Regions from separate parts of the Chryseobacterium sp. AG844 genome, predicted to be linked through region 1. Evidence: riboswitches for the same ligand, from Rfam matches in the RefSeq annotation. Region 1 holds a riboswitch; each other region holds the start of a gene.
The links. A riboswitch is a leader RNA that binds a small molecule or an ion and turns the genes downstream of it on or off. The one in region 1 is predicted to bind S-adenosylmethionine.
Positions count from the first base shown of each region.

Region 2: it holds a riboswitch for S-adenosylmethionine, as region 1 does, so the genes downstream of both, DEU40_RS03850 (alpha/beta fold hydrolase) here and DEU40_RS11415 (TonB-dependent receptor plug domain-containing protein) in region 1, are expected to answer to the same signal.
Region 3: it holds a riboswitch for S-adenosylmethionine, as region 1 does, so the genes downstream of both, DEU40_RS03055 (SusC/RagA family TonB-linked outer membrane protein) here and DEU40_RS11415 (TonB-dependent receptor plug domain-containing protein) in region 1, are expected to answer to the same signal.

Region 1 is NZ_QGTV01000009.1:172,502-178,521, forward strand. It holds gene DEU40_RS11410 (APC family permease) at 1-1,050, opposite strand, end outside; gene DEU40_RS11415 (TonB-dependent receptor plug domain-containing protein) at 1,058-3,490, opposite strand; SAM riboswitch class I at 3,584-3,688, opposite strand; gene DEU40_RS11420 (alpha-amylase family glycosyl hydrolase) at 3,950-6,020, opposite strand, start outside.
Region 2 is NZ_QGTV01000002.1:377,440-383,459, forward strand. It holds gene DEU40_RS03835 (proline dehydrogenase family protein) at 1-349, shown strand, start outside; gene DEU40_RS03840 (OsmC family protein) at 425-844, shown strand; gene DEU40_RS03845 (MGH1-like glycoside hydrolase domain-containing protein) at 921-3,536, opposite strand; SAM riboswitch class I at 3,725-3,831, shown strand; gene DEU40_RS03850 (alpha/beta fold hydrolase) at 3,893-4,831, shown strand; gene DEU40_RS03855 (ACT domain-containing protein) at 4,837-6,020, shown strand, end outside.
Region 3 is NZ_QGTV01000002.1:217,137-223,156, forward strand. It holds gene DEU40_RS03035 (GYDIA family GHMP kinase) at 1-10, shown strand, start outside; gene pckA (phosphoenolpyruvate carboxykinase (ATP)) at 138-1,754, shown strand; gene DEU40_RS03045 (hypothetical protein) at 1,805-2,242, opposite strand; gene DEU40_RS03050 (type II 3-dehydroquinate dehydratase) at 2,307-2,714, opposite strand; SAM riboswitch class I at 2,958-3,056, shown strand; gene DEU40_RS03055 (SusC/RagA family TonB-linked outer membrane protein) at 3,140-6,020, shown strand, end outside.

The sequences.
Region 1 (6,020 bases):
ATAGACAAAAATTTCTTTAAAGCTACCCGTTAAAATAATAATAGCAGCAATCACAGCATGGGCAAAAATAGCTCTTACCGGAATTCCTTTTGCATTTCCAGCTGATAATGGTTTCCAGATGTGGGTATGTTTTGCAAAAGCCTGTGTCAGTCTTGAGCCAACCCACAAGTATCCGCTTATGGTTGCAATCAGCTGCAGAGCTATAAAAATATTAACAATTTTTCCAAAAGCCGGACCCAACATATTGACTGCTGCTTCGCCCATCACATCTTCTTTTCCTGCCAGCTGATTTGCAGGAGCATGTTTCAGCATAATATAATTCACCAGAATATAACTTACCGTCACAAAAACAGTTCCTATAATCAATGATTTCGGAAGGTTTTTCTGCACATCCTTTATTTCTCCGGCAATATAGGAAGCTGAATTCCAGCCTGTGTAGGAATAGGTAACAAATACCAGAGAGGTAGCAAAGGCAGGAAGCATGATCTCATTCTGCCAGCTGTCACTGAAATTAAGGCTGTTGCCGATCTGGGGTGAATTTGAAATTCCTACTCCAAGAATAACCAGTACAATAATAAAAGCGATCTTAATGAATGTAAAAAAATTGTGAAACCTGCTGGATGTTTTCAGGCTGAATGATAATGCAATTGCTACCAGGAATATCGCGGCTATGGCAAATCCGTTTCCAAAAGAATACTCAAATACAGAAAGATATTTCGACATAGCCAATGCTGCCAGCGCTACGGGAGAGGAAAATCCTATGATGAGCGAAATCCAGCTTATGAGATATCCGAAAATCGGATGATAGGTTTCTTTAAGATAAATAAAATCGCCTCCGTTTCCTTTAAAATGGGAGCCCAATTCTGCGTAGCAAAATGCCCCGAACAAAGCGAGAACCCCTCCGATGCTCCATAGCAGGAAAATACTGTAGGTATTGGTAATATCGGATAACTGAAATCCCAGGGTGGTAAAAATCCCTGTTCCGATCATATTGGAAACGACAATGGCTGCGGCTGTTTTCCAGCCAATCTGATGTGAGGCAGTACTCATTTAATGATTAAAAATTAAAATTAAGCCTTCCGAAGAAATAATTCCCCAGCGTTCCCATCTGTACAGGCGCATATTTGAATACTCCATAATATGAATTTTTATAAATCTGGCGGTACGGAAAGACATCAAATATATTGTTGGCTCCTACGGTAAAATTGATACTTTTGGTGATATCATACCCTACGCTGATGTCTGTCACTACTTTTGGTGAGAATTCCTGCACGTCTCCAAACGGATAACCATCTCTTATTACCTTACCAAAATAGGTATTTCTTACGAGAAAACTGAATTTTCCGATTCCATAATTTAATCCTAATGAAGCTTTTGTTTTTGGAGACAGTGTTTCAATGATATTGATCTGATCGGGACCAAAAAACTGATCCTGAGGCGTTCCTAAATTTTCAGGAAAATGAAAATCTGTGATTTTTGTTTCCGTATAGTTTCCGGCAAGATTCATATTTAATTTTCCATTCCCAAGAATCCAGTCATAGGAAACCACTACATCTACTCCTTTCGTTTCTGTATCAATAGCATTGGCGAAGAATCTTCCGCTTTCTACCTTAAACTGATCTAATCTTGGGTCTGTAATATTGCTGGTAATCACAATTCTGTCCTTTACTTTGATCCAGTATCCATCTATGGAAATAGTCAACTTATTAAATGGCTTCAGAGTAAATCCAGCACTTGCATTGACAGAAGTTTCCTGTTTGAGTTTATCAAATCCAAGAATTCTGGCAGCTTCACTATCGTTGCTGAATATTCCTTTGGTAACAATCTTTGAACCGGAAGTAGAAATATCCGCATAGGAATTATTAAAATACTGCTGTTGCAATGATGGTGCTCTGAATCCTGTCCCAACAGCGGCTCTTACTGCATAGTTTTTTACAAACTCATACCGTACAGCGAGTTTTCCATTCAAGGTATTTCCGAAATCTGAATAATTTTCAAACCTGGCAGCGGCATCAATATTCAGTTTTTTATCCAAATCATAGGAAACATCTGCATATACTGCGGTGGAATGTCTGTCTTTCTTCAAGGCATTGTTGGGAGAAAATCCGATAAAGGACTGAGATCCGCCTGCACCAAGCACTGTTGATCCTTCAGTGGCCACATTTCCATTGATGTCATATTGGGTATAAGAAGCTTCATCACCAGCTTTGATCTGGTATTGTTCAAACCTGAACTCACCACCGAAAGCAATATTGAAACGGTTTATATTTTTGGAAACATCAAGATTAATGGTATTCTGCAGAAAACTATGGGCGCCTGCATAAAAACTTGTGGGTGATTTTGCTCCCAGAGAAGCATTATTGGTATTGCTTACCTTATAATTGAAGGTATTGCTCCCGAACGTATTACTTAGGTCAAATAGCCAGTTGTTAACATTATATTTTGCACCTACAGCATAGGAAACATCATATACCTGAGACCCAAGAACCGCCTGAAAACCATTCGGATAAATGGATGAAACCACATTAGACTTTTCGCTTGGCAGTCTTCTGAAACCAAAACCTTCTCCTTCTTTAATACTGAAACCTCCGAAAGAATAGAGTTTAAAATGATCATTAAAAGGGTATTCTGAATTGAAAAACAACTGTCCCTGTCTGATCTGGGCATCTCCGATCTGAAAATTAAAATCATCACGGGTCAACCCTCTTTTTTCAATTTCGGCATCATCCGCAGCTCTGGCTGCTTTTACCGCTTCAGCGTCACCTGCAAATTCATACGCAAAATTATCTCCGAAAATATCCAGATCGTGATTTTGAGTTCTTGTGGTTTTTCCTCTGTGGCTTAATTGCAGGGAAAGATTGATATAACCGTCTTTTTTTCCTAATGAAGCACCATAGTTAACTCCTGCCTGGTAAGTATCTCCATCATTTCTTCCACTTAATCCGTAAGTAAGACTTGCTGAAGCTCCGGCATTTTTCTTAAGAATAATGTTGATCACTCCGGCAATAGCATCAGATCCATATTGTGCAGCAGCTCCGTCTCGTAACACTTCTATTCTGTCAATAGCAATTACAGGAATGGTACTCAAATCTGTTCCTACAGAACCATTTCCTACGGTATTCTGATAATTGACCAATGAAGTTGTATGTCTTCTTTTTCCGTTAAGCAATACGAGAACCTGATCAGGGCCCATTCCTCTTAACGTTACGGGATCAATATGCTCTGTGCCATCAGAAGCAGACTGTCTCACTGCATTAAACGATGGAATCACATAACTAAGGAGGTCCTGAGCAGTCATTTGGGGAGAACTTCTCTGGATTTTGTCAATATTAATTACATCTACAGGAACCGGTGTCTCCAGCTTTGTTCTTTTGACATTACGGTTTCCGACGATGATAATATCTTCGATCTGTTTTCCTTTTTCCTCACTTTCCTGAGCAGCTACCAGAATTGCTCCAAGCAATAGTACAGCTGTGCTTAATTTTTTCATTTTTGTTCTTGCCAATTAATACTACCAATCTGACGGATCTTTCCGCAGATACACAAGACTTCAAGAAATGGAATTCATATAGAGTATTGACTTCAATTATCTCTCCCAAAGGGTTGGAATTAGCACCTTTACACGCTGGAATTGTGCAGGTTGCTAAGGTTTCACCGGGCCAAATCCCTCCACCTTTCTTGATAAATCTACTGCAAAAGTAGACTATTTTTCTGAACTTACAAAAAAAGGCAAATCTGCTGATCCGCAAATTTGCCTTTTATTTTGTATGGAACTTGTTTAAACTTTTTATTTTTGAACCATTAAGATTTAATAAGAATTTAAGAGTATTAAAAGGAGCTTAAAAATCAGAATGATTAACCTTAACTATACTTTATTTCTTAATCCTTCTTAATGGTTTTTTAAGATATTCAATATTTTTTATTAGTCTAGGCAACTTCACCTTTTGTTTTATTTAATAATCATCTTTTGAATGGCTGTTCCTGTCTCTGATTTCAACTGTACCAGATACGTGCCTGCCGGATAATCAACCTTCACATTATAAGTTCCGCTCTCTTTATCGAGTTTGAAAGTATCCAGTTTTTTACCGGTCATATCAAAAATTGAAATTTCCCCATTTTTTGCTTTATTGAAAACCAGTTTAGCGATTCCATTTCGGACAGGATTATCTGCAATCTGAAGAGATAATTTGTTGGCGGCATTGACATCTGCTGTTGACAAAGCACCCGCGTAATTACCAAAGATTCTAAATTCTCCCGATTGTAAAGTGATTGGAGCTGTTGTGGAAGCTACATTTGAAATACTGTTGTCCATCAGATTCTGCCATTGACCTGTGTAAGGGAAATAAGGCACTACATTCTGTGCGGAAGTCGTGTAATTGGCCAATACGACAACATTCTTTATTCCTGTTGTAATAGAGGTATCATACACATAAATCCTTGTGATCAGGCCATTGGGATCGTTCGTAAGATTGTTGGACTCTATAGTATAGGTTGTAGATTTAAAAACCGGATAAGTATTTCTGATATTGATGATTTTAGCCCATGTATCGTAGATTGCTTTTCTATTCACATCAGTATCATACCCCAGCGTAAATGCAACAGGTTTCTCATCGGTTCTGCATCCGCTGTCTATCGTACCGTTTGCACATCTGTTGATGCTGAATTCATAACCTAATTCTCCAAACTGCCAGATCATTTTCGGACCAGGGATAGTAAAGAACGTGGCCCCGAAAGTTTTCATTCTTTCAAGAGCGGTATTCAGGTTTTTTACATCATAGCTTCCGTTCGCTGCACCGTATGCAAGGTTTTTAAACATCAGTCTTTCTTCATCGTGGCTTTCTCCGTAGCCTGCGGCACTCATATTGGTAAATCCGTGAAGACTGTGGTTCATTCGGTCGTAATTGCTGTTTTCCTTATATCCCATCGTATTCTGATTGTAAGGATCTGTCTGTTTATTCCAAAGCATAACGCCTTTTCCTTCTGCTATTCTGTAATTCGCCCATTGCTGTTCTTCTGCATCAGTTCCAAGGTGTTCGAAGATCATGTAAGAATTCGGATCGATCGCCCATTGTCTGTCGGCATAATGTTTCATGATATCAACTCTGTCCTGCTGGTAGGCATTGGTACAGGCTTCATCATTTTCGGAACAGCTTTGCGTAAATCCTTTGGTTAAATCCCAGCGGAAACCATCTATGTGATATTCAGTCAGCCATTGCTCAAGACATCTTTCAACGTAATATTGCGTTGAAGGACTTGTGTGGTTAAAATCGTTAAATACATTGTATGAATGTTTCGGAACCTGATTAAAGTAAGGGTTGTTGGCTGCAACATTTCCATAGCCATCACCATCCGGATCAATATTCCAAAGTCGTACCAGAGGTGAACGTCCTGTCGCGTGATTAAATGCGACATCCAGAATGACTGCAATTCCGTTCTGGTGGCATACATCTACAAATTCTTTGAATTTTTCGGGAGTACCGTAGGCTTTGTCCAATGCATAATGGAAAGAAGTATTATATCCCCAGGAAAGATTTCCGTCAAATTCCATGATAGGAAGCAGTTCTATAGCATTGATTTTCAGATTCTTTAAATAGGAAATTTTATTGATCAGTGACTGCCAGTTCTTTTCCTGTGTGAAATCTCTCAATAATAATTCATACACTATAAGATCCTGTTTCGCAGGTCTTTGAAAATTGGTAACCTGCCAGTTATAAGCGGTCTGGCCTGTTTTAAATGTTGACACTTCAAAACCCTGCCCGGCAGGAAATACAGGTAAGTTTGGATAGGTAGAAGCGGAAATCCACGGATCATCATAAGAGGAAAGAATTTGTGGCGAATAGGGATCTGCTACTTTTCTCAAATCGTTTGTTCTGTATTGAAAAGTATAGAGTTGCTGAGGTGTTATTCCATTGAGTTCAATCCAGTATAGATCCGGATTTGTGGTATCTTTTTTCATTAAATAAGTGTCATTCAACGTCCAGTTATTGAAACTTCCTATGACATGAACAAAACTTTTCCCC
Region 2 (6,020 bases), on a different contig from region 1:
TGTTCCTCCGGGACATGCTGTAGAAAGAGGAAAACATTTAGACGATTTATATATTAAATATATTGAAACTCTTTTCACTAATAACAGAAAATGTTCAATAGCTACCCATCATAATATCATTCAAAATAGAGTTAAAGAACTTATTGAACAATATGATATTCCAAAATCTAAGTATGAATTTGAAATGTTACTGGGAATACAGGAAGACCTGTTGAATGAAATCCATAAAGAAGGTTACCCGTGCAGGCAGTATATTGTGTATGGTGATGAATGGTATCTGTACATGTGTAACCGAATTGCAGAAAATCCCGATAATGTTTTTCAGGCTATGGTTGATATCATGTCTTAGCCTCAGGTTTAATCCACAAAGTTTTTTATATTTGAACAAGAATATAAAAAGAATTCTGAATTATAAATTCTTACAATGAAAATTACACTCAACAGAATAAACGACGATTTTTTATTTGAATGTACCAATGCTCAGGGAAATTCTATTCTTTTAGATAATACTTCCCAGCCGGGAGCCAAAGGAGTTTCCCCAATGGAAAGTGTACTGATGGCTGTAGCAGGCTGCAGCGGAATTGATGTGGTGTCTATTCTGAAGAAGCAACGTCAGGAAATTAAAAGCTTTCAGGCAGAGGTAGAAGGAGAGAGAGTACAGGTAGAAGATGCAAAACCTTTTAAATCAATTAAAGTTAAATTCCTTCTGGAAGGAGAAATTGATCCTAAAAAAGCATTAAAGGCTGCAGAACTTTCTTTTGAAAAATACTGCTCTGTATCAAAAACGTTAGAACCGAATGTGGAAATCGGATACGAAGTATTTGTGAACGGAGAAAAAATTTAATCTCTTATATAAAACAGGAAAAGCCGGATGTTTCATCCGGCTTTTATATTACTCATTACCAACTACTCATTGCTTATTAAAAGGTGAGCCTTGGTTTTATCAGTTTTGCTACAGTGGCTGTCCATCCTGTCTGGTGAGAAGCACCCACACCACGGCCGTTATCACCATGGAAATACTCAAAGAAGGTAATGTAATCTCTGAAATGTTCATCATAATTGAACTTTGGATTCCCTCCATTGAACGCTCTTTGGCCATGTTCATCCTTTAAAAATATTGAGCAGAGTCTTTTGCTGATATTCTGGGCTACTTCATCAAGGTTTCTTTTATCGCCGCTGCCTGTTGGAAGTTCTACTTTCAGACTGTTTCCATAATAATAATGGAAGCGCTGCAGGCTTTCCACAATCAGGAAATTGATCGGAAACCAGATGGGGCCGCGCCAGTTGCTGTTTCCGCCAAACATCCGGCTGTCACTTTCGGCAGGTGTATAGTAGACCATATTTTCCGTTCCGTGCACAGAAAAGACAAAGGGATTTTCTTCATATACCTTAGACATGGCGCGGATTCCGTAAGAACTCAGGAACTCGTTTTCATCAAGCATTCTGGTCAGAACTTTTGTCAGTCTGTTTTTACGAAGTATGCTCATCAGGTGTTTTCGTCCGTGTCCTTCCTCGTCCCAATGGGAAACGAGTTTGGTAAGCTCCGGTTTATTTTTTAAGATCCACTCCATTCGGGTTCTGAAGTTCGGCATCTTTTCCAGTAAGCGGTGGTCTACAATTTCAACAGCAAACATTGGGATCAAACCAACAATACTTCTTAACCTCAAAGAAACACTGTCTCCGTTTCCAAGCTGCAATACATCATAGAAAAATCCATCTTCTTCATTCCAAAGCCCTTTTGTGCCTTCGCCAAGATTTTCCATAGCCTCAGCGATGTAAAGATAATGTTCAAAAAACTTGATGGCCATATCTTCATACACCTGGTAATATTGGGCAAGTTCCATCGCAATACGCATCATATTCAATGCATACATGGCCATCCAGCTGGTTCCGTCTGCCTGTTCGAGGTGCTGGCCATCCTTTAAAACCATGTTACGGTCAAAAGCTCCGATATTATCGAGACCCAGGAAACCTCCACCGAAAATATTTTTTCCGTTTTTATCCTTTCGGTTCACCCACCACGTGAAATTGAGCAGGAGTTTCTGGAATACTTTTTCTAAGAATAATAAATCCGGCTTTCCGTTATTTTTTTCATCAATTTTAAAAACACGGAAACAAGACCATGCGTGCACCGGCGGATTCACATCACTCATATTCCACTCATAGGCAGGAAGCTGTCCGTTAGGATGCATATACCATTCTTTCGTAAGCAGCAAAAGCTGCCCTTTGGCAAACTCTGCATCGATGATGGAAAACGGAACACAGTGAAACGCCAGATCCCATGTGGCATACCATGGATACTCCCATTTATCGGGCATAGAAATAATATCCTTATTATGGAGATGATTCCATTCCGTATTTCTTACATATTCGTTGAAATTTCTTGGGGCTTCAAAGTTGGGATCACCTTTCAGCCATTTTCCGATATTATAATGATAAAACTGTTTGTTCCAGAGAAGTCCTGCAAAAGCCTGTCTCTGTACATTTCTCTCATCTTCGTTAACGGTATCGCTCTGAATTTCCTGATAAAACTCTTCAGCTTCAGCCTGCCGGGTATTGAAAATTTCATCAAAGTTTTCAAAAGGCTCATCGGCTTCATCCGGGCACAATCTGAATTCAAAAACCTTTGATTCTCCGGCTCCGATAAGCTCATCAATCAGAAAAGAAGCCTTTGTTCCTCTTTTTTCGGGATTTACCGTATCCGTTTGATGGATAATATAATTATTGATTCCGTCTTTGAAATAGGTGTTTTCAACTGCAGGAGCTCCGTAAAGCTTAGAAGTATTGGTTTCATTATCACAAAATACACTTTGTGCATTTGAATTTCTGGAATACAGCTTCTTTATCGAAATACTGTCGTGGGCAATATTGATACTTCCGTCATGAGAAGCATTAAGTTCTGCCTTATAGGTGTTGTATCCCCATTTCCAGTTATTTCTGAACCATGCTGTAGGTGCCACCACGATAGGTGCCTCATGCTGGCTTCGGTTACAGACTGTCACCCTGGCCAGAATATCATTGTGATCGGCTTTACAATATTCTATGAAAATATCAAAATATTCATCATTATCAAAAATCCCGGTGTCGAAAAGCTCATACTCAGGTTCCTTTTTGCTGCGTTTTCCATTTTCAGCAAGAATGTCATCATAAGGAAACTCATTGATCGGGTACTTGTACAGCATTTTCATATAGCTGTGGGTAGGCGTATTATCCAGGTAATAAAAGATTTCTTTGATGTCTTCCCCATGGTTTCCCTGAGGATTGCTCAGGCCAAAGAACCGTTCTTTTACCATTTTATCTTTCTTGTTCCAGAATGAAAAAGCAAAACATAAAAGCTGCTTTACATCGGAAATTCCGGCAATGCCTTCTTCACCCCAGCGGTAGGCATAGCTTTCGGCATTATTATGATTGGTGAAATTCCAGGCATTCCCGTTCGGGCTATAATCTTCACGTACATTTCCCCACTGCCGGTTGCTTACATAAGGTCCCCAGTTTTTCCATTTGGTATCTTGTAATCTATCTTTTTCGGCGGTCATATGGCATCATTTTTCAATACGAAGTTAGTTTTTTTGAGAAGTAATTCCAATTTTTTTCATCTGAACAATTATTAATATGGTCTTGGAATACTTGTATTTAAGGGCTTTTTTAAATATTAAAATAATTTTTTTTTGAAATTAAAAGAAAAGAACTACCTTTGCACCATTCGTTCATTCAAATATTGAAAATGTTATCAAGAAAGGTTGAGGGATTAGACCCTATGAAACCTTAGCAACCCTTTGCGCAAGCAAAGAAGGTGCTACGTTCTACCAAATAATTTTGGACAGATAACTCACTGAAGTTCTTTTTCAGCCATTTCCTGTGGCATTTTCAATTGTATTAAAATTTAATAGAATTGAAAACAGAACTAAACTATATTAATCTTACGTATCAAACTCATTCCCAAAAGGAATACCATATCCCGTTGAGCTATCAGCTCTTTGGGAAAGATCTGTTTACAGCCCCTGTTATCTTAATCAACCATGCTCTCACCGGAAACTCAAATGTATCCGGAGAAAAAGGCTGGTGGAAACAGCTGGTAGGGAAAAATCAGATTGTTGATACCGATCAGTATACCGTTCTGTGCTTCAATATACCAGGAAACGGATATGACGATTTTTTAATTGAAGATTATGAAGACTTTACTCCTTCAGATATCGCTGCGATATTTCTGAAAGGGCTTGAAGTTTTACAGATCAAAAATTTATATGCCATTATAGGAGGCTCTCTGGGAGGAGGTATTGCCTGGGAAATGCTTGCCCAGCAGCCGGATCTTGCTGAGATTTTTATTCCTATTGCCTGCGATTACAGAACGCACGACTGGCTTCATGCACAGTGTCTGGTTCAGAAATTTTTATTAAATGATAAGGAAGAACCATTACAGAAAGCAAGAATTCATGCCATGTTGTGCTACAGAACACCGCAGTCGCTCAATGACAGATTTCAAAACCAATATAACCAGGACAAACAACGCCTGGAATCAGAAGACTGGCTGGTTTATCATGGTAATGCGCTAAACGAAAGATTTAGTTTGAAAGCGTACAAACTGATGAATCATCTCTTAATGAATATAAATGCTGCTGATACAGCACTGGAGAACATTCAGGCACGAATGCACATGATCTCCGTAGATACAGACTTATTCTTCCCGGCTTCTGAAATCCGAATGTGTTTTGAAAACTTAAAAGAGAAAAATAAGGATGTTTCTTATCACGAGATCCAATCTATACACGGGCATGATGCCTTCCTAATGGAATATCAACAATTAAATAATATCATTAAAAACATTTTATAGAAGTAATGAAAAATGCTAACGAAATAAAATTTTTGAAGAACAGATCAATCGTCAAATTTGAAGGAGAAGATTTCCTGGGAGAAATCGGGATTGACGGACGAATTTTTAAAGCGCTTACTTTGGCGCGTATCAGTGTAGGAGTAATCTCTCAGCAGGCCATAGAAAACGGAATTTCTATTCTGGTTCATGAAAATGATGCAGAAAAAGCAGTTGCCTGTCTTATTGATGAATTTGAGGCAGAAAGAAAATCAGGAAAAGTTTCTCAGATTTATAGTATCAATAATGTTTCTGTGATTGGTTTTGTTGCAGAAGATTTCAATAAAGTTTTTGCTGAGCTGGCAAGAAATAATGTTTTCCCGTTACTTTTAAATCAGGTGGCAGGAGAAAACAGAGTCAATATCGTAGTGACCTCTTCGCAGGATGAAAAAACAAGAAATATCATAGAATCTGAAATTTTCAAAAAGCCAAAGACCGTTCATCTGGCCATTATTGGTCACGGAAACGTAGGAAAAACCTTGATAGAACAGGTACTTGAATCTGCAGAAGAAATTAAAAAACGTAAAAAAATAGACCTTAAAGTAGTTGCGGTAGCCAATTCAAAGAAAATTGCCTTCAACAAAAAAGGGTTTGATGCCAATTGGGGAGATGAGGTTTTAACAGCTGAAAGACCGTCAAATGTTGAAGAACTGATTAATTTCTCCAACGAAAATCAACTGGAAAATCTGATCGTTGTGGATAACACAGCAAGCAAAGATTTTGTTAAAAACTATCATGCCCTGGCAGAAAACGGTTTCGATCTGGTTTCTTCCAACAAGATTTTCAATACCCTTCCGATAGAAGAATACAGAAAACTAAGATATACGTTGAATAAAAATAACAGACGTTACTTGTATGAAACCAATGTTGGGGCTGGATTACCTTTAATTGATACCATCAAATTACTGCACCTTTCAGGAGAAAATATCACAAGAATCAAAGGCGTATTCTCAGGAACATTGAGCTATGTGTTCAATAATTTTTCTTTGAGAGACGATAAATTTTCAACCATCATCAACGAAGCCTTGGAAAAAGGATACACCGAACCGGATCCGAGAGAAGACTTATCAGGAAATGATGTTGCAAGAAAACTATTGATCCTGGCGAGAGAATTAGACTTAATCAACGAGTTCGGAGATATCAATATTCAAAA
Region 3 (6,020 bases), on a different contig from region 1:
TGGTTTATAATCAATATATTACAATCCTGTTTTTTTATTTGCCATTCTGACTTATATCAGTATATTTAAACCACCTTTAACAAATAATTAATATTATTTTTGTTGAAAGCAATAAAGAAATAGAAAATATAAGTAAAATGAAAAACACTAAAATCATCCAGGATTTAGAGAAATTAGGGATTAAAGGAAACTATGAAGTAGTGTATAATCCTTCTTATGAAGAATTATATCAGGCTGAAGTTTCTCCTGAAAATCAGGGGTTTGAGAAAGCTGAGCTTACAGAATCAGGCGCAGTATCAGTAAAAACAGGAATTTTCACAGGTCGTTCACCTAAAGACAGATATATTGTTCAGGATGATGTTACAAGAGATACAATTTTCTGGGATGGTAAAGTAAACTTACCTACAACAGCAGAAATTTTCGGGTCTTGTAAAGAACTAGTGCTGAACCAGCTTGCCGGATCTAAAAAGATTTATGTAGTAGATACATTCTGCGGAACGAATGCGGATACGAGACTTAAAGTAAGATTTATCGTTGAAGTAGCATGGCAGGCACATTTTGTTACTAATATGTTCATTCGTCCTTCTCACTATGAGCTTGAAAACTTTGGCGAGCCGGATTTCACAGTTATCAACGGATCAAAGACTACCAACCCGAACTGGGAAGCTCAGGGATTAAACTCTGAAAACTTCATCATGTTCAACCTTACTGAAAAACTACAGATTATCGGAGGTACATGGTACGGAGGTGAAATGAAGAAAGGAATGTTTGCTATGATGAATTACTATCTTCCATTAAAAGGTATGGCTTCTATGCACTGTTCTGCTAACGTAGGAGAAAAAGGTGATGTAGCTTTATTCTTTGGTCTTTCAGGAACTGGTAAAACAACTTTATCGGCAGATCCTAAAAGATACCTTATCGGTGACGATGAGCACGGATGGGATAACAACGGAGTATTCAACTATGAAGGCGGATGCTACGCTAAAGTTATCGACTTATCCGCAGAAAAAGAACCGGATATCTTCGCTGCCATCAAGAGAGATGCACTTCTTGAAAACGTTGTTGTTAACAATGGAGTAGCAGATTATACAGACGGATCTATCACTGAGAACACAAGAGTTTCTTATCCAATCTATCATATCAACAAAATTGTTTTGCCGTCTAAAGCAGGTCATGCGAAAAAGATTGTTTATCTTTCAGCAGATGCATTCGGAGTACTTCCTCCGGTTTCTATCCTGAATGAAGATCAGGCGCAGTACCACTTCCTTTGCGGTTATACCTCAAAATTGGCAGGAACTGAAAGAGGAATTACAGAACCTCAACCATCTTTCTCACCTGCATTTGGTGAAGCATTCCTTACCTTACACCCGACAATGTATTCTAAAACATTAATCGGCAAAATGAAAGAGCACGGAGCTAAGGCTTATTTGGTAAACACAGGTTGGAATGGTACCGGAAAGAGAATTTCTCTTAAAGATACCAGAGCAATCATTGATGCCATCATTGACGGTTCTATTGATAATGCTCCTAAAACTCAGGTTCCGATCATGAACCTTGAAATTCCTACTGAATTACCAAATGTTTCTACAGGTATTTTAGATCCTAGAGATACCTATGAAAGTGCTTCAGAATGGGAAGAAAAAGCAAAAGATCTTGCTTCAAGATATATCAAGAATTTTGAGCAGTACTGTAATACTGAAGAAGGTAAGAAATTAGTTGCTTCAGGACCTCAATTGCAGGAACAGACTATCTAATAGTTACCAATCAACATACAAAAAGCCTCATCACTGATGAGGCTTTCTTATTAGTATTTTTTACAACTTTCAATCAATTCATTCTGTTCATCCAGTTTCAGGACTGTTGATTTGATTGATTCTTCAGTCAGATATTTTATAATCATAAAATGCTTTGAAGAAAAGTAAGACTTTCCGTCCAATATTTTATTTAAATACTTTGGGGTAGTGAAGGTCATCCAATATTTTGTTTTGTCAGAAAATTCAATGGTGACTTCTATTGCAGATTCAGTATCCTCTACTATTTCATCATCAATATGAATGGAAATAATTTCCGGTTCTTTCTCCAAGCAGAAATAAAACTTAGAATACCATCTGAGCTTTCCTTCATCATTCCAGATTCTTATATTTTCAGCATTTATTTCTTCAACGATATAAGATTTTCTTTTTGTTAATTGTCTGGAATTTACCCCAATGCTTTTACAGTAAATCTTATCCTTTATCTTCATAAATTATTTTTCATAATCATCTGTGAAAATCTGTGAAATCCGTGGTTAAATAAAAAAGTATAAGTTATTTTAAACTTAATAAGGCCAACCGATACCCATCCATTCCAAAGCCTGATAAGACTGCATCCGTATTAGCTGCTGTTACAGATTTCTGTCTGAATTCCTCTCTTTTATAGATATTGCTGATATGAACTTCTACTTTAGGTTTTCTGATATTTTTTAAACAGTCTGCAATCGCATATGAATAGTGAGTATAAGCCCCGGGATTGATCACTACTGCATCGAAGTCATCTTCCTGAAGCCTGTTGATAAGTTCTCCCTCAATATTAGACTGATAATATTTTAATTCATGAGTCTGAAACTCGGATCTTAAATTTTCCAAATAACTTTCCATAGAAACATTTCCATAGATTTCCGGTTCTCTTGTGCCCAACAGATTGAGGTTAGGGCCGTTAATGATCAAAACTTTCATACCATAAAATTAAAAACTTTTTTCAATTAAAGATCAAAAATTTCTGGACAGATTTAATTTGTTGTATTGAATTATTGATAATGATATTTGTCATGTTTAAGAAAGTAGTAAAGCTTGTAACTCTTTACTGTGATGGATTTTATTAAAAAATTAAGTTAATTTTTGAAAATTTATCATGAAAAATAAATAAGTCTACTTGTTTTGTAGACTAAAAGTTTTTAGCTTTGCAACCATATTTCGATCGGCTTATAAAGAAAGATGGAGGGAACTGACCCTATGAAGTCTTGACAACCTACCCGTGGGGCAAGGTGTTACGTTCAGCCTTTTAAGGAAAAATAAGCATTTGGTTTATCGTATTTATCGATGCCCTTTGCTGATTTTTCTGCAAAGGGCTAAATTTTAATATATGATAACTAAAATTGATTATGATTAGCAAAAATTTATTCAATTCTAAAGCCTGGATACCTCCGGTTGCTGCTTTTTTTCTTGGAGTCACCAGTGTAAGTGCACAGAATTCCAGGGCGAAAAAAGATAGTCTTCATGAAAAGGAGCTTGATGAAGTAGTTGTGGTAGCTTATGGAAAAGCAAAAAGAAACAGCTATACCGGTTCTGTAGCCACCATTTCCAGTGATAAAATCAATAACAGACCTGTAACCAATATTACCAAAGCATTGGAAGGGCAGGTTGCAGGGATTCAGACGACCAGTGCCTCAGGGCAGCCGGGTGCGGTTTCTACTATCAGAATCAGAGGAATCGGTTCTATCAGTGCTTCCAGTGATCCTTTATATGTAGTGGATGGAATTCCTTTTGACGGAAATATTAACTCTATCAGCCCAAGTGATATTGAATCCATCAGTGTTTTGAAAGACGCTACAGCAAGTGCTTTGTATGGCTCAAGAGGGGCAAACGGAATTATCATCATCACTACAAAATCAGGAAAAAAAGGAGACGCAAAAGTTAATTTTAATATCAACCAGGGATTCTCAGGAAGAGCTGTCAAAGATTATGAACAGGTAAACACAGATCAGTACTTTCAATTATATTGGGAAGCATTACGAAACGGATATCAGTCTGGTAAAGTTTCTTCTCAGCAGGCCGCTCAGATGGCAACAGATAATCTTGTTTCTACCCTTGGGATCAATCCCTATGGAACTGCTTATCCAAAACCGGTAGGAACAGATGGAAAACTATTACCGGGAGCATCACCACTCTGGAATGACGACTGGAGAGATATTTTACAGAGAGTGGCCTCAAGAAACCAGATGGATCTTGATATCAGCGGAGGAAGTGAGAAAAGTAATTACTTCTTTTCCCTTGGTTATCTGGACGACAAAGGTATGGCCATTGAATCTGGTTTTAAAAGATATAATACCAGGCTGAAAATTAATTCCGAAGTTAAAAAATGGCTGAATGTTGGAGTAAATTTAAGCTATACGAACAGTATTCAGCAGGCGCCTACTTCTTCGGATTCAAAAGCGAGTAATATCATCAATGCGGCAAGATTCATTCCTTCATTCTATCCTTATTATGAAAGAAATGCAGACGGCACTTACGTTTTGGATGCCGACGGAAATCCGATCTATGATTTTGGAAAATACAGGCCTACGAATGCACTTCAGAACCAAAATGCGGCTGCAACGTTGCCATTGGACAAAAACGAAAATAAAGAAGATAACTTTTCAGGGAAAGGATTCATGGAATTCACTTTCTTGCCGGAGTTAAAATTCAAAACAAGCTTCTCTGTTGATCTGGTGAATTATAACGGACATTATTATTCAAATCCATTACTTGGGCAAGGTGCTGAAATTGGAGGTTCGGTGACGAAGACCAATACCAGAACACTTTCCTATACAACCAGCAATATTCTGACGTATGATAAAAAGTTTGGAAAGCATCACGTTAATGCATTAGCAGGTCATGAATTCTACAAATACGATTATCAGACGATTTCAGGAACGAGAAGTCAGTTTTCACTGCCTTATTACTATGAGCCGGATGCTGCTTCTCTGCTGGGAAGTTTCAGTGGAAACAGTAATAAATTAAGCTTATTGAGTTTCCTTGGAAAAGTAGAGTATGACTACAATAATACTTACTTTTTATCTGCATCGGGAAGAGCAGACAGTTCTTCAAGATTTGCGAAAGATAACAGATGGGGCAGGTTTTGGTCAGTGGGAGGTTCGTGGAAAATTTCGAATGAGGAATTTATTAAAAGCCTGAATGTTTTCAATCAGTTGACATTGCGTGCCAGTTACGGAGGTCAGGGGAATGATAAATTACTTAGACCCAACGGACAACCGCTTTATTACGCTTATCAGGAGCTGTACAGATTTATCAGTCTTGGTGGAGAACCGGGAACAACATTGGAGAAAACATCTACCAATAATGTGAAATGGGAAACCAACCTTAACTTAAACGTAGGATTGGAATTCGCTATTTTGAATAACAGAGTTAAAGGAAATATTGAATACTTCAAAAGAAAAAGCCAGGATCTTCTGTTTAACATGCCGGTGGCACCATCATTGGGAATCAGTGATTACCCTGCTAATATCGGAACCATTCAGAATACAGGGTTTGAATTTTCATTATTTACAACACCGGTTAAGAATGTTGATTTCCAGTGGAATGTGGATGTGAACTTAAGTACTTTAAACAATAAAGTCACAAAATTACCTGGCGGTTCTCTTGTAGTAGGAACCAAGCTGTTAACGGTAGGAGGTTCTGTGTACGATTTCTTTATTCCGGAATGGGTAGGTGTAGATCCAAGCAATGGAAAGCCATTGTGGAAAACAGTTTCTACCGATGCCAGTGGAAATTCAGTGGAAGGAACGACTTCAGAATACTCAAAAGCGACAAAACTATTGCAAGGTTCTGCATTGCCTAAACTGACAGGTGGAATCAGCACAAGTATCACCTATAAGAATTTTGATTTTTCAGGATTATTGACCTTCAAAATCGGAGGGAAAATTCTGGATACCGATTATACTTCCATTATGCATAACGGAAGTGCCGGAGGACGTGCGTGGAGTTCTGAAATTCTGAACAGATGGACACCGGATAATCCATATACAGATGTTCCCGCATTGAGCACAACAACAAATAACTGGACATCAACGTCTTCAAGATTCCTGTATTCAGGTACTTATGCAAGACTTAAAAATGTAAGCTTGGGATATACACTTCCTGAAGATTATTTTGAGAAAATAGGATTGAAAAAATTCAGAATTTATATCCAGGCAGAAAACTTTCTCACATTCTATAAACATAAAGGAATGGATCCTGAGCAGGCTTTGGACGGAACCACGTATT